2 linked regions of the Novipirellula artificiosorum genome follow. The protein of the gene in region 1 binds, or shares a complex with, the protein of each later gene. Links are inferred from orthologs where the notes say so. Each region holds a gene or a part of one and is shown on either strand. Other genes may lie near its edges. The genes, in order: secA and secY.

Region 1 (9,144 bases):
CCCGAACGGATCCCAATTGAATTGGCGGATGTTGGCAATACGGTTTCGTGTACCCTGCCGATTTTGATCGATCGGCTCCGCCGTCGTGGTGATCTTCGAGCCGAGTCGACTAACATGTTGATCGGCTTCGGCGTAGGATTGTCATGGGCGGGTTGCCTATGGCGCGATGCCTCAGCCGAGACCGTGACAGCAGCCACTCGCTGAGATTCACGATCGTCGCACAGCTGAAACGTGACGCACGACCAGGGGGAACATAGAGTCATGTCCGAAAACGCATCCGGCCGTTTGCTGATCGCATCACCCTATTTGAGTGATGGTAATTTCATGCGATCGGTGATTTTTGTTATTCGCCACGACGTCGAGGGAGCGTTTGGATTGGCAATCAACCGGCCGACACAGCGCCGGTTTCGCGATTTGGTTGAAATGAGCACCACCAAAGGTGGACAGCCGCGTGACGACGATTTCATTTATCGCGGCGGCCCAGTCGAAGGGCCATTGTTGGCACTGCACGATCTGGCGGGCGTTGGCGAACCCTGTGGCCCGGTCGGCTTTGATCCGGACGATGAATTGGGGCCTAATGAATCGACGACGGCGGGAGCCAAGTTTACGATCCAGAATCATCCTGCCGATCCGTTCGGTAGCATGTCGATCGACTTGGGGACCCCCCCAGCATGGATCACGGGCGACGACGACCATCTGAGAATCCTGTTGCATCGTCGTGATGCAAAAGTTCGCTTCGTGGCAAACTACAGCGGCTGGGGGCCAGGACAATTGGACGAAGAATTGCGAGTGGGGGGCTGGCTGATTGGACAAGTCGATCCCGACATTCTGTTTGGAGATGCCGATAATGTTTGGGAAATCGCCGTCAAACGCTGTGGACACGACATCCTCAACTCGATGGCTCCCGGCGTCCGCTTCGGTGACCCCAACTTAAACTAAACGAGTCTTAGCAAGGGTACTCGAGAGGAAAGGAAGTTCATGCGGCAGTACGTGATCGGTGACATTCATGGATGTGGCAAAGCGATTCGGTCGCTGATCGAAGCCATCGAGCCGTGCCCCGATGATGAACTCATCTTTCTTGGAGACTACATCGATCGGGGCCCCGACACAAAGGATGTCGTTGAACAGATTATCGAACTGCAGCAACGATGCCGGGTCGTCGCGCTGCGTGGAAACCACGAACTGATGCTGATGGGTGTCGTCTCGGCGGGATTGGACCAATCGATTTGGCAACAAAGCGGTGGTCAAGCCACGATTGCCAGCTATGGTGGTTCGCTGGAAAAGATCCCCGAATCGCACCTGCGTTTTTTCCGGTCACTGCGGCCTCATTACGAAACCGATCAGTTCATTTTCGTCCACGCCAACTACGTTGCAGATTGCCCGATGGCTCGGCAAGAGGACGCAGCCCGGTACTGGGCACATCTTGATTTCCCCTACCCGCCACCTCACCAAAGTGGCAAACGCGTGTTCGTCGGCCACACGCCACAAGCGGGCGGTGAAATCCTTGACTTGGGATACCTGGTTTGTATCGACACCTATTGTTTCGGTGGCGGGTACTTGACGGCCTTACAGACGGATTCGAGCGACATGATCCAAGTCGATCGGCATGGGCATGTTCGGCGGACCCCTGCCAAAATCCTGATGGATCGCTGTGCCGCCGCCACTCGCATCGTGCGGAGGTGGCTTAACAGGCCGACGCACGCGGAAGAGCCCTCGACGCTTGAAAGCGAGAAACGACAAACCAACGATTTCTCGCCGGAACAGAGTTAGTGGACTGTCAGCATCAAATATTAGGGTAGTGGATTTCGCCAGAAATCCGTAGCTCAGGTATTCTGAGCGACTTCTGGCGAAGTCCACTGCGTCTCCACTCGCAGTTTTAAACTTGACGGTCCACCAGCGGCATTGAAGGACACGCGATTTGCGCACCAAGCACCGGGACTGGCGCAAGCTAGGTGGAAATGCTACAACCATCGGGATTCACGAGTCGTCCCGCTTCCCTATCGGGCTTGCCGATTGGGATCAATCGGATCACGCATTCGTTTCACCCTTTGCCGCATGCGCCCGCCTTGGGTAGGAAGTACGCCCTCAGCCAATCGCTAGGGGACCAAGCGGGAAACAAGTGTCACCCTTCGTTCCGCAAAAATAGCGTTTTTTGCGTTGTTTCACGGAATGAAAGCAGACCGAAACATTCCGCTCGTTCTGAAACGACTCAATCGACAAACCGAAACCAACTTTCGCTCCCTTTGCGATGGAGAAACAATCTGTGTCTGACATCTACACCCAATACAACGAAGTCGAAAAGCTAATCGATGGCGAAAAATTCGAGGAGGCCATTGCGGGATTGAACGAAATCGTTGGTGAGGACGAAACGTTCGTGCTCGGCCACTTGGCGCTCGCCCGCGTCTACACCAAAACCGGGCAACACGACCTGGCAATCAAACATGGTGAGAAGGCCTGCGAACTTGAGCCCGAAGATGCGTTCAACTTCACCGCCTTAAGTGTGACGTACCAACGCGCGTGGGCCGGGACGCAAGACCAGCAATACATCACAGCGGCCGAAGACGCGATGGGCCGAGCAAGGATGCTAGAAGGGCGCTAACAAGATTGTGGATCCCTGGATCGTTTTTTTAGGGGGGGGAGATGCGATGTTCCTTGCTTTGCGGTGCCGTCCCACCGCTTCGCTACCCCAACTTGTTTAGCCAAAAAGACAATCACAGTTGACCCATCTTCGCCAAACCCGTAACTTGCCGTCTTAAAAGCATTTAGGTAGCACATCATCAACCCTTCGTTATGCTGTGGTGGATCTTGTTAGGGGATTCTTTTCCTTTAGGGTTCTCTCACCAGATCCACTACAGCTAACCCCCCAAGTCTTGGCCTGGACGATGCAAGAGGCGATTTTGTGGTGGAAAACCGTCGCAAGCGGTCGCGATTCGGCTGTGGTCCACCCACCACGGCCCTCAATTTGCCGTATCGGTTGCGAAACCCTGCCAACGTGCCATTTTGACGCAATCGATGCGTCTGCCCGCATACGTATTTTCAACGACTGAAACCATGTCATTCTTTGAACGACTTTTTGATATTCTCGGTGTCATTTTTGGCGGCTTTTTCGGAGCGGTCGAACGTGGGATCACTTCGATCTTCGGGTCTGCGAACGCTCGCCAAGTATCCAAATTGCAGCAGCGTGCGGAGAAGATCGGTGAGTTAGAGCCGAAATACGAGGCGATGACGGACGAGCAGTTGCGGGAGCAGACGGAGATTTTCCGCCAACGACTTCGTGACGGTGAGACGCTCGATAACATCCTCGATGAAGCGTTCGCCGTTTGCCGCGAAGGTGGCAAACGGTACCTTGGGATGCGTCATTACGACGTTCAATTCGTCGGTGGCATGGTGCTTCACAGCGGAGGAATCGCTGAAATGGTCACCGGGGAAGGGAAGACACTCGTCGCGACATTGCCAGCCTACTTGAACGCGCTCGAAGGCAAAGGGGTCCATGTCGTCACGGTAAATGATTACTTGGCTCGCCGTGACATGGAATGGATGGCGCCGCTCTACATGAACTTGGGGCTGACCGTTAATGCGATCCAATCAGGGATGTCGACCGGAGAAAAGCAGGCCGCCTACGCATGCGATATCACCTACGGCACCAACAACGAATTCGGATTCGACTACCTCCGTGACAACATGCGACCGGCGGCAAAGGGCGACAATCGTTATCCCAGTGAGGCGCAACAGTGCCAAGGGCCACTGAACTTTGCGATCATCGACGAAGTCGACAATATCCTGATTGATGAAGCGAGAACGCCGTTGATCATCAGCGGCCCCGCCGACTTGGACCTGGGGCGATATGCCGAAGCCGATCGCGTGGCTCGTCAATTGCGCAAGGAAGAACACTTTAAGGTCGACGAAAAACAACACAACGTCACGCTCAGTGACGAAGGGGTGCGTGAAGCCGAGAAACTAGCAGGCGTGGAAAGCTTCTATACCGCAGGCAACATGGAATGGCCTCACTTGATCGACAACGCGCTCAAAGCTCATTTCCTCTACAAACTGGACGTCAACTACGTCATCAAAGATCGCCAAATCATCATTGTCGACGAGTTCACGGGACGGTTGATGGAAGGCCGCCAATGGAGTGACGGGTTGCACCAAGCGGTCGAAGCGAAGGAAGGCGTCCCGATCAAACAGGAAACGCAAACGTTTGCAACCGCGTCGCTGCAGAACATCTTCAAGATGTACAAGAAGTTGGCGGGGATGACGGGGACTGCCATGACCGAATCGACCGAGTTCATGAAGATCTACGGGTTGGATGTGGTCGCGATCCCTACCAACCGGGAAATGAAACGGATCGAGCACCCTGATTTGATCTACTTGACCGAAAAGGACAAGTACAAGGCACTGGCCGACGAGGTCGAGCGGACGAACAAATGGGATGTGCTGACGCTAAAGGACGGCAGTGAGATTTGGGGGAAAATCCAAAGCGAAGATGAAACCGAAGTGAGCATCCTTCAGAAGGGTGAGAAACACGCCGAAAAAGTTCCAACCAGCAAGATCACCAAGGTCGAACACGCGGGACGCCCGGTATTGATTGGAACGGTCAGCATCGAAAAGAGTGAACGATTGTCAGCGCTGCTTGAACGGCGTGGAATCAAACATGACGTCCTGAACGCGAAAAATCACGGCCGTGAAGCGGACATTGTTTCTCAAGCCGGTCGTGTTAACGCCGTGACGATTGCAACCAACATGGCAGGCCGCGGTACCGACATCGTGCTGGGCGGGAATCCCGAAACGATGGCGTGGGCTCAACTGCAACACAAGTACCCGACGCGGCTGGAAGTGCCGGATGACGAGTGGAACGCATTGGTCAAAGAGATCGACGAACAGGAAAAGATGAGTGCCGAAGGGGATGTCGTTCGCGACCTTGCCGGGTTGTATGTGATTGGCACCGAACGACACGAATCGAGACGCATCGACCTACAGCTTCGAGGTCGTTGTGGTCGACAAGGCGATCCAGGCTCGAGCCGGTTCTTCCTATCGCTGGAGGACGACTTGATGCGGATTTTCGCAGGTGATTTCGTCAAGAGCATGATGGAAAGACTTGGCATGCAAGAGGGCGAAGCCATCGAATCCTCGCTGGTCACTCGGCGAATCGCCGCGGCTCAAAAGAAGGTCGAAGAACGCAATTACGAAATACGCAAAAGCCTACTCGACTACGACGAGGTGATGGACGAGCAGCGAAAACGCGTTTACCGCTATCGTCAAAACCTGCTCGATGGTCACAGTTCACGCAACATGATCCTCGACTTGATTCGGGCTCAAATCGACAAGTACGTCGAAACGTTCATGGAACCCAATTACGGAGTCGATTCGTTTGCGGCATTCGCAGGAGGCCAACTCGATTGCCAATTGGAAGCTCGTGACTTCTTGAATATGGACTTCGACATGGCCAAGTCCTATTCGATCGACCAGGCAGAACGAGCGGCAGAGGTGACGGTTGAAGAAATCGTCGAAGAGAATTTGCCGGCGGGGATGGAAGAAGAATGGAACTGGAAAGCCATGACCAATTGGTCCAACACTCGATTGGCGACCAATTATCAAGAACACCAATTGAAATCGATGAATCGCGATGAATTGGTAGAGGAACTCATCAAGAAGTCACATGAAAAGATCAACAAGGTTGATTTGAGTGACGGCGAACCCCTGCTCGACACCGACTATGGCCTACGCACGCTTTGTGCATGGATGCGACATAAGTTTGGTATCGAAACCACGCCAGACGAGTTTCGTGACGTCGACGATTATCGTGTTGTCGCCGACGCACTGATGCAACGAGCCGAGCAGGCTTACACACGAAAAGAAGCCGAATATCCCGTTTTGACCGGCATCTCTCGGTTCACCGAGAAGCAGGGAGCACAGGTATCGCTCGACCGCGAAGGTTTAGTCGATTGGGTCAACCATCGGTTCGGCGCTGAACTGAATCCCGATGATGTTCGACTCAACCGAGATGACTTGAAGGCTCAGTTGGTCGAGTTTAGTCGCAAAACGGGTGATGCAGCCGAACAAAAATACAGCGTTGCCGAAACCAAGGTGGACGAGCTGTTTGGTAAAGCGGACCCAGAGACGACAGCGATTTTGGCAAGTGGAAAGAATGGCAGTTTGGATGCCTTGATCGAGTGGCTGCAAGCCGAATTGAGTCATCGAGCGGACAAATCGGACTTGTCGCGAATGAATCGTAGCGAGTTGAAGCTAGCCGTTGACGGTGCTGTCGACGATCGGTTCTATCCCGAGATGCGGCGTATGGAACGCCAGATCTTGCTCAGCATTGTTGATGAAGCCTGGAAGAACCACCTGTTGACCATGGACCATTTGCGCAGCAGCGTCGGATTGAAGGGCTACGCTCAATTGGACCCCAAAGTCGAATACAAACGCGAAGGCATGCGATTATTCGATTCCATGTGGGAGTCGATTGGCGAACGGGTGACCGATTTGATTTTCCGGATGGAATCCTTCAACGACGCCTTTATCCGAAGCACATGGGTGGACGCCGCAACGCGGCACGATGATCCTCATGCGTCGGGGGCGGCGACGGCGAATGAATCCAACACGCCCGCTCAGCAGGCGGCGCAGCAAAGCAATCGCGGTGAAGATGCAAAGCCGGACCCGATACGCCATGATGCCCCGCGAATCGGCCGAAATGATCCCTGTCCCTGCGGCAGCGGAAAAAAGTACAAATCATGCTGCATGAGAAAACGTGGACGTGTGGTTTAGCTCAGTTGCCAACCCTCAGCGTTTCGCTTCGGGCTGATAGCTGAAGGATTGGCTAGGAAAGGATTCCGATGTTCGCAAATTTGATCTACTTTGCTGCCCTGCTTCTGGTTTCGCCAGTGGTCCTGTACCGCATGGTCAGGCATGGTCGCTACCGGCGTGGCGTCCGTGAGAAGGTCCTTGGCTTGTCGGCATCTCATGCGCGAAACCTCTCCGCTGGCAAACGTTGCATTTGGATCCATGCCGTCAGTGTCGGCGAAGTCAATCTGGTTCGTGGCGTCGCAATGCGACTGCAACAACAACACCCTGATACACCTGTCCTGATCAGCACATCGACCGATACCGGCTACGACCTGGCTATTCGGCTGTTTGGCGCCCAGCGAGTCTTCTTCTGCCCTCTCGATTTCTCCTGGGCAGTGGCAAGGGCGATTCGAAATCTCAATCCGCAGTTGCTGCTGTTGGCGGAGCTCGAGCTTTGGCCCAATCTGATTCGCATGACTCGTGATCACGGATGCCCTGTGATGGTCATCAACGCACGGCTGAGTGAATCGAGTGCAAACCGATACCAACGCTTCGGCGCGTTCACACGACGAACGTTCGCCCGCTTGTCCTGGGTCGGCTGTCAAAACGAAGCGACAGCATCCCGTTTCCTGAAATGCGGCTCCAACCCAGATCGCCTTGAGGTGACCGGATCGATCAAGTTTGATGATGCACCTACGAGCCGCGATACGGTCGAGGTGCAATCGCGACAACAATGGGCTGGCGTTGACCCCTGGAACCGGGTTTGGGTCGGTGGCAGCACCGGCCCAGGCGAAGAAGCCATGGTGATTCGCGTTTACCAATCGCTGCGGTCATCCCATCACCAATTGCGTTTGGTGTTGGTACCCAGACACGTGGAACGATTCGATGCGGTCGCTAAGTTAGTCGAGCAATCGGGACTGAAGGTCCATCGCCGCTCGACCGGAAAATCACGGAACCAAAGCAGCTGGGAATCGGACACCGTCGTGTTGGTTGATACCATCGGCGAGCTTCGACACTGGTGGGGCGTGAGCCAGATTGCGACCGTTGGCGGCAGCTTTGGGGACCGAGGCGGTCAAAACATGCTGGAACCAGCCGGTTACGGCAGCGCGGTTTCGTTTGGGCCAGACACACGAAATTTTAAAGAAATCGCCAATCAATTGGTGGCCGAAGGTGGCGCAGCCCGCGTCGCAGACGAATCGGAATTGCGACAATTCGTCACTCGCTGCTTAGACGACATCCCCGCAGCAGATTGCCTCGGCCGGAACGCACGACGTGTCATCGGCCAGCACCAAGGGGCGAAAGAGCGGACGCTCGCCTCAATCGAAGCGACGCTGCAAAGCGACGATACCCATTTTCGAGCAGCTTAGAGCCATCCGAACGAGAGCCAATCGAAACCCAGGGATTTGTGCAAATTCGGGATTCCCGCAACGTCCACCCTGCCCAAATCGGCTGGCTCAGTCACCACGAAGCTTGAGGCCAAGATCGGTCAGCTTTTCACGGACTTCGTTCAGGCTCGTGACGCCAAAGTTCTTGCACTCAAGCATCTCGTCACCCGTCTTTCTCAACAGCTCACCGATCGTGTTGAGCTGCAAACGTGCCATACACTTCCTGGCTCGCACCGAGAGATTCAGATCCGAAATAGGACGCTCTAAGAACGCTTGCTCGTCGGCCGACATGTGGCTGGTGTCGATTGGTGGATCGCTGCTCTTCTTTTCGTGCGCGAATTGACCGAGCGACAACCCTTTGCTGGTTAACATTTCGCGAATCTCGTAGAGACTCGTTTCGCCAAAATTCTTGCTGCTCAGCAATTCCGCTTCGCTGGTTCGCGTCAAATCGCCAATCGTGTCGATGCCCATTTTTTGAAGGCAATTGCGACTTCGAACACTCAATTCGAAGTTAGCGACGGGCATGTTCAACGTTTGAGCCAAGCGGTCATTTCGTCGCTGGGCCTCCTCGTCGTACAACAAGTTGCCGGTTGCCGCCGCATCTTTCAGGTAAAGGTTCGTTTGCGGGTGATCGGGGTATGATTCCAGAATCCTCCGATAGCACGCTTGAGCCTTATCAAATTGGTTATTGTCTTCGTAGATCAAACCCAGGTTGATCAAAGCCCCAATGCCAGTCGGGAAGGCTTTCACGGCACGCTCGTAGAGCCTCAAGGCCTCTTCGTCATTGCCGAGACGCTCGTTTTCGAGCGCCAAACCGAATAAGGCCCCGGCGTGGTTTTCGTCCGTGTTGACCGCTCGTTGGTACAACGCCAGCGCTTCCTCCAGCCGACCTCCGACCAAGGCAACGGTAGCTGCACGTTGGTACATGTACTCGGATGTTTGCTCGGAAGGTCCGAAAATATTATCCAGAATTTCG
Region 2 (5,535 bases), on another replicon or contig:
TTGTCGATGACGAAGCGGGCAAGACCTTGGTCAGCGCAAGCACCTTGGATCAATCCGTTCGCGGAGATGTCGGTTACGGCGGTAACAGTGAGGCGGCAGCCAAGATCGGTACGTTGATTGCCGAGAAAGCGACGGCTGCGGGAATCACGAGTGTGCGATTGGATCGTGGACATAATCGGTACCACGGCCGAGTGAAAGCATTCGCCGACGCGGCACGCGAAGCTGGTTTGCAGTTTTAATAGACGCACCTGCCGTTAGGGCGGGTGGATTCAGAAAAGACAAATCCTAATTCGAGGACAGAACCATTAGTAACGGACCACGAAACAAGCGGAACAAAGGCGAAGAAAATTCGCTCGGCGACTTGCTCGATCGCGTCGTCAAAATTAAACGTTGTGCGGCCGTGGTTAAAGGTGGTCGTCGGTTTAGTTTTGCTGCGATGGTGGTTGTCGGTGACGGCAACGGCAAAGTCGGCTGGGGCTATGGCAAAGCCAATGAGGTTCCACCGAGCGTCCAGAAAGCTCAAAAACAAGCCAGTCATAGCATGATCGACGTGCCCTTGGTCGAAGGCACGCTTCCGCACCAAGTGTGGGGGCGGTATGGAGCGGCCAAGGTGCTGTTGATTCCGGCAGGTGCGGGTACCGGTATCATTGCCGGACAAGCGGTTCGCGCCGTTTGCGAAGCCTGTGGCGTGCACGATATTTTGACCAAGTCGTACGGCACCAATAACCCGGTGACACTTGTCAAAGCAACCGTCGATGCATTGTCCAAGCTGAGGACACGCGAGCAAGTCGCGGCGCTTCGCGGACTCGAGGTCGAAGAGTTGACCGCTGCAAAGTAGTTCAATTCGTACGATCCCAACCAAACATCACCATTCAATCTAAACGTATTTGATCCAGGTTTCGTTATGAACCTTAACGACGTCCATCGCGGGATAACCAAGCACCGCAAACGCAAACGCATCGGGCGTGGTCCCGGTAGCGGTACGGGTAAGACATCCGGCCGTGGTCACAAGGGGCACAAGAGCCGTAGTGGGTACAGTCGAAAACCCAACTTCCAAGGCGGTGCGATGCCGATGTTCCGGCGCGTTCCCAAGCGAGGCTTTAACAACAAATGGTCCGTCGACGTGTTCGCGGTCAACGTTGGCAAGTTGAACGAAGCATTCGATGACGGTGCCGAAGTGACCCTGCAAGAATTGGCGGCCAAGGACTTGGCAAAAGGTAGTTTTGATGAGGTGAAGATCCTCGGCGATGGCGAATTGACCAAGAAGCTGACCGTTTCGGCTCATCGATTCAGCAAGAGTGCCGAAGAGAAGATCACGGCTGCCGGAGGGACGATCAATAAGTTGGCCCCAAAACGAGAGCCAGCCGAACGCGTTGCGGCGCTCAAGCAAGAACGCGAAGCTGCGAAAAAGTAGCGTTTGCGTCGGACCACCCGGTCCGATCGTTGACCGCCGCGGGTTGCGGCACCGCTCTTTTTCAATCGCGGTCTCCCCACAAGGAGCCGCACACGAGGCAACCGAGAGGGCCAACCGCCCGGCCGACTGCGAGTTGGCCGGGCGGTTGGCCCTTATTTATGCCCCTGTCCCACTGGTGGCGCGGGTCGTTCAAATAAAATCATTTCCAGCCTTCGGATTACCTACATTCCTATCGCCCAGAACCTGCACAAACGGTAAACTTCGCCTAGGAATCGGGTGTGTCGATCGACTCACCGGGTATCACATACCGGCATTTTACGCCCTGCCAAACACGAGACAGTTTGACGTATGTTTGAGAAACTACGAATCATTTTTTCGATTCCCGAACTTCGTAAGAAGGTACTTCTGACGATCGGCTTGTTGGCCGTTTATCGGATCGGTTTCCACATCCCGTTGCCGATGATCGCAACCAATATGGGCGATACGGTGGGCGGTGGAGCCGCCGACTTCTTTGAGAAGGTCAGCGTGTTTGCTGCCAGCGATCTACGGCAAGCGACCATTTTTGGTCTCGGCATCATGCCCTATATCTCGGCATCGATTATTTTCCAGCTTCTCGGCAGCGTCTACAAGCCGCTCGAGGAACTCAAGAAAGAAGGCGAAGCTGGACGCAAAAAACTCAACGAATACACCCGTTATTTGACCGTCTTCATTTGTGTGATCCAGAGCTACATGTACTTGAAGTTCATGTTGATGGCGGGTGGCAGTACGGGCTACGGAAACATCAACCCCAACTTTTTGAATGCTGATGCAACCGGCTTGTTTTTCGGTTGGCAAATTGTCGCCGTCTTGGTGATGACCTGTGGTACGGTGTTCTTGATGTGGCTGGGTGAACAGATTGACGAATACGGGATCGGCAATGGGATCAGCCTGCTGATCATGGCGGGGATCTTGGCTCGAATGCCTCAGGCGTTGTATGAGCTGATTCGAAACATGAAGACCGAGTTGACCGGGTTGAGCCGGGGGCAAGTCGGGATCGAAACCTTGATTCTGCTGGTCCTGCTTTTTGTAGGCGTCGTTTTTGGTGTCGTCTTCATTACGCTTGGTCAACGCAAGATACCGACGCAATCGGCAAAGTTCACTCGAGGTCGCCGTGTCTATGGTGGGACTCGCCAACATTTGCCGCTTCGTATCAATCAAGCAGGGGTCATGCCGATCATTTTCGCAAGTAGTTTGCTAATGATTCCCGGTGTGATGTTCGGTTTTCTGGCTGCTCGATTCGAAAGTGGAGGAACCCTGTTTAACTTCTTAAACCTATCCAGTTTGACGCTGAGCGATCAGTCCTCGTACATCTTTAACCTGCTGTACGTCGCCCTGATCTTCTTCTTCTGTTTCTTCTGGACAGCGATTACCTTCAACCCGAAGGAAATGTCAGACAACCTGCGAGATAGCGGAACGTTTATCCCTGGTTATCGGCCGGGCAAGCGAACGACGGACTACCTTGAAAAGGTGATGGTTCGAATCACCTATGTCGGAGCCGCGTTCTTGTCGATCGTCGCGATTGTTCCGACCATCGTTTACGGATCGCTTGGTGTCCCCTATTCGATCGCCGGTTTTTACGGTGGGACAGGCTTGCTGATTGCCGTCAGCGTGGCCTTTGACCTCGTACAAAAGATCGACTCGCATCTCGTCATGCGAAACTATCGTGGCTTGCTCGAAGGTGCGGGTGGCGGAGTCACGCCGGTCGTATAGCTCCCCATCGCTTGGCTGGCCTGATGAATCGATGTTAAGACGTATCGAAACGTTGGCCGCGCGTTCTGGGCCCTTCTCCTCGCTGCGCTCGACCCCTTCCGCTGCGCTGCTCGTTGTACCGCGCATCTCGGGTGGTGTCTAATACATGTGCGGGGTAGGTGACGAGATTTCGCTCTGGACTTTCGACAAACCGCTGCGAATGATTGTTGCCTTGCGGTTCGCGCTGGTGCTGCGAACATGGGAAAGCCTGTTGCACGGAGGTGCGGTTCATGGGTGCGGTGGCTCTCGGACTCCTCGGTCAAAAAACCGGCTCATCCGACCGAAGCGCGCGGAACCCAGACTCAAGGTTTTTTGGAGGTATGGCTCCGGTGTCCAATGATCTCTTAGAAAAGAGTCCCCGACGGTCGGTCGTCCGCAGGGAACCGGTAGCACCCTTGGCGCACCGTCGACCGGGATATCCCTTGTCAAGTTGCAACTCTGCAGAGCTCGACTCCGTTTCTACCGGCAACTGCACGATAACAAGTGAAAATAGCTCCTGCCAGCAATGATGGGACACCGGAGAGATGCCTCGAAAACCTCCTGCGCACGCTTCCGCCGGATGAGCCAAAAAACCTAGGTGCGCAACAGCCTCAGCAAGCTTACACCTTCGCAAAAATCGGACAAGCGACGCAGTCCCCCCATCTCCGAGGTCGTGCAGTTTTTAAGTTGTGACTGCTGAAGTGTTTAGGTATCCAACCACCCCTGCCCGCGCAGCGGGAGGGGTCGAGCGCAGCGAGGGGGAGGGCCGGTATAGAAACAGTGCTGGAATTTCATGTTGTCATCGCAGCCCGTTTTCCCTCTCCCTCGCTTAGGCTCGACCTCTCCCAGAGGGAGAGGTAAATCTTGTAAGTCTTATTCAATCAACAACTTAAAAACTGCACGACCTCCAAGCGGGAGGGGTGGTTTGCCTCGCCCTTTGGGAGAGGGTTTCTTGGGACCCAAAATGGGTTGCTCCCTACGACCCCTTTCGAATCGGTGATACTTCCCATCGGTCTCCAAACCCCCACCGATTCGTCAGGTCACCGCTTGGCCGTGAAGGTGAAGGGTCCTACGCCCTCTTGTTGACCTCCGAGTTCAGGATGAGGGCGTTTTTCGTTGCTGACACGTTTTTCGCAATTGCCTACGCTATAGTGATCGAGGTAAGCTTTCGCGGAAGGTGGCGAACGAGTTGATGGAAACCGTGCTTGATTTTTTCCGAAACTGGTCAACGCTCACGACGCTTTCGGTCGTTGTCTTGGCGATCCAGGTTTTGGCGATCTGGTCGGCTTTTCATGCTCTACGATACGTTCGTACCTCTCAAGCGGTCGTGGCCTGGGTGGTGGCCTTGATCACCTTGCCGTTCTTGGCACTGCCACTCTACTGGGTTTTTGCGCGACATCGTTTTGAAGGGTATCGCGAAGCGATCCGCGACACCGGTGAGCGACATCTGATGTCAGTGAAAGCCATCCGTCGCGAATTGCTAACGCCGACGGATACGCAGTCGACGAAGCTCGATTCGCCACTTGAGCATGTTGCGGATGTCTTGGACACGCCGATATCGCACGGCAATCAGTTTCAATTGATCGTCAATGGCGATGCCTTTTTCGACGAGGTGGACTCGCAGATCCGCACTGCGCAGCGCTACATCTATGCTGCTTTCTATATCATCCGCGATGATGAAGTGGGTAACCGTTTTGCGGACGCATTGATTGAGCGTGCCGAAGCGGGAGTGGCCGTGCGTTTGTTGTACGACGAGGTTGGTTGTTTGCGGTTGTCAAAGCACTACCTTGCTCGGCTGAGCCGGGCGGGGGTCGATGTGCGAGCGTTCAACACGCGTCAAGGTTTCGTGAACCGCTTTCAAATCAATTTTCGAAATCATCGAAAAATGTTGGTCATTGATGGTCTTCGGGCGATTGTCGGTGGTTTGAACGTTGGCAATGAGTATGTGGGGAAAGCCAGCTGGATTTCTGATTGGCGTGACACGGCGGTTCTGGTCCGAGGCAGAGTCGCTCGCAAGGTCCAAGCGGTCTTCGCCGGTGACTACTACTGGGCCGCTCGCTGTGATCTGCCAGAAGCCGATTGGAGTGAGGATCTGGATGCCGGCGATTCCGCGACCTGCTCAACTGGACTGGCAGCCGTTTGTGCAACGGGCCCGGCCGATTTGCGGCCGCGAGCGACGATGATGTTCTCCGCAGCGATCGGTGCGGCTCGTCAGCGTGTTTGGATCGCGACTCCGTACCTTGTGCCAGATGATGCGTCGATGGTTGCACTTTCGATGGCAATCGCACGTGGTGTGGACGTCCGGATCCTGATCCCGTCGGTCGCGGATCAATGGCCGGTCTATCTGGCGGGGT

What was found.
Region 2: the proteins of secA (region 1) and secY are in contact, whole or in part, in a crystal structure (PDB 3DIN), measured with the Thermotoga maritima proteins. The link is inferred for Novipirellula artificiosorum from one-to-one orthologs. Residues at the interface, in WP_004082002.1 of Thermotoga maritima: Glu261, Ala262, Arg263, Lys300, Ala301, Arg302, Thr303, Ile304, Ile305, Leu323, Tyr324, Asp325, Pro326, Val329, Ser330, Tyr333, Ile336, Lys340, Phe345, Val349, Glu363, Phe364, Tyr374, Ser375, Gly376, Gly377, Glu393, Ile395, Thr482, Ser483; in WP_004081795.1 of Thermotoga maritima: Glu108, Gly109, Glu110, Glu111, Ala236, Glu237, Arg238, Arg239, Ile240, Thr241, Ile242, Gln243, Tyr244, Ala245, Arg246, Arg247, Val248, Thr249, Gly250, Arg251, Arg252, Val253, Tyr254, Gly256, Ala257, Ser258, Thr259, Tyr260, Leu261, Pro262.

Annotation. Positions count from the first base shown.
Region 1 is NZ_SJPV01000002.1:842,711-851,854, reverse strand. Bases 2,666-6,965 are described here. They hold secA (preprotein translocase subunit SecA), read left to right. Parts: upstream 2,666-3,051; coding sequence 3,052-6,765; downstream 6,766-6,965. Other genes in these bases: Poly41_RS08895 (3-deoxy-D-manno-octulosonic acid transferase), read left to right, coding at 6,834-6,965. Also shown: Poly41_RS08920 (ketoacyl-ACP synthase III), read left to right, coding at 1-204; Poly41_RS08915 (YqgE/AlgH family protein), read left to right, coding at 262-939; Poly41_RS08910 (metallophosphoesterase family protein), read left to right, coding at 979-1,770; Poly41_RS08905 (tetratricopeptide repeat protein), read left to right, coding at 2,249-2,599; more of Poly41_RS08895, read left to right, coding at 6,966-8,150; Poly41_RS08890 (DNA-directed RNA polymerase subunit alpha C-terminal domain-containing protein), read right to left, coding at 8,238-9,144. UniProt on the Escherichia coli protein: Required for protein export, interacts with the SecYEG preprotein conducting channel.
Region 2 is NZ_SJPV01000011.1:177,744-183,278, forward strand. What follows is about bases 1,008-3,962. They hold secY (preprotein translocase subunit SecY), read left to right. Parts: upstream 1,008-1,762; coding sequence 1,763-3,163; downstream 3,164-3,962. Other genes in these bases: rplO (50S ribosomal protein L15), read left to right, coding at 1,008-1,414. Also shown: rplR (50S ribosomal protein L18), read left to right, coding at 1-239; rpsE (30S ribosomal protein S5), read left to right, coding at 305-838; more of rplO, read left to right, coding at 905-1,007; cls (cardiolipin synthase), read left to right, coding at 4,374-5,535. UniProt on the Escherichia coli protein: The central subunit of the protein translocation channel SecYEG. Consists of two halves formed by TMs 1-5 and 6-10.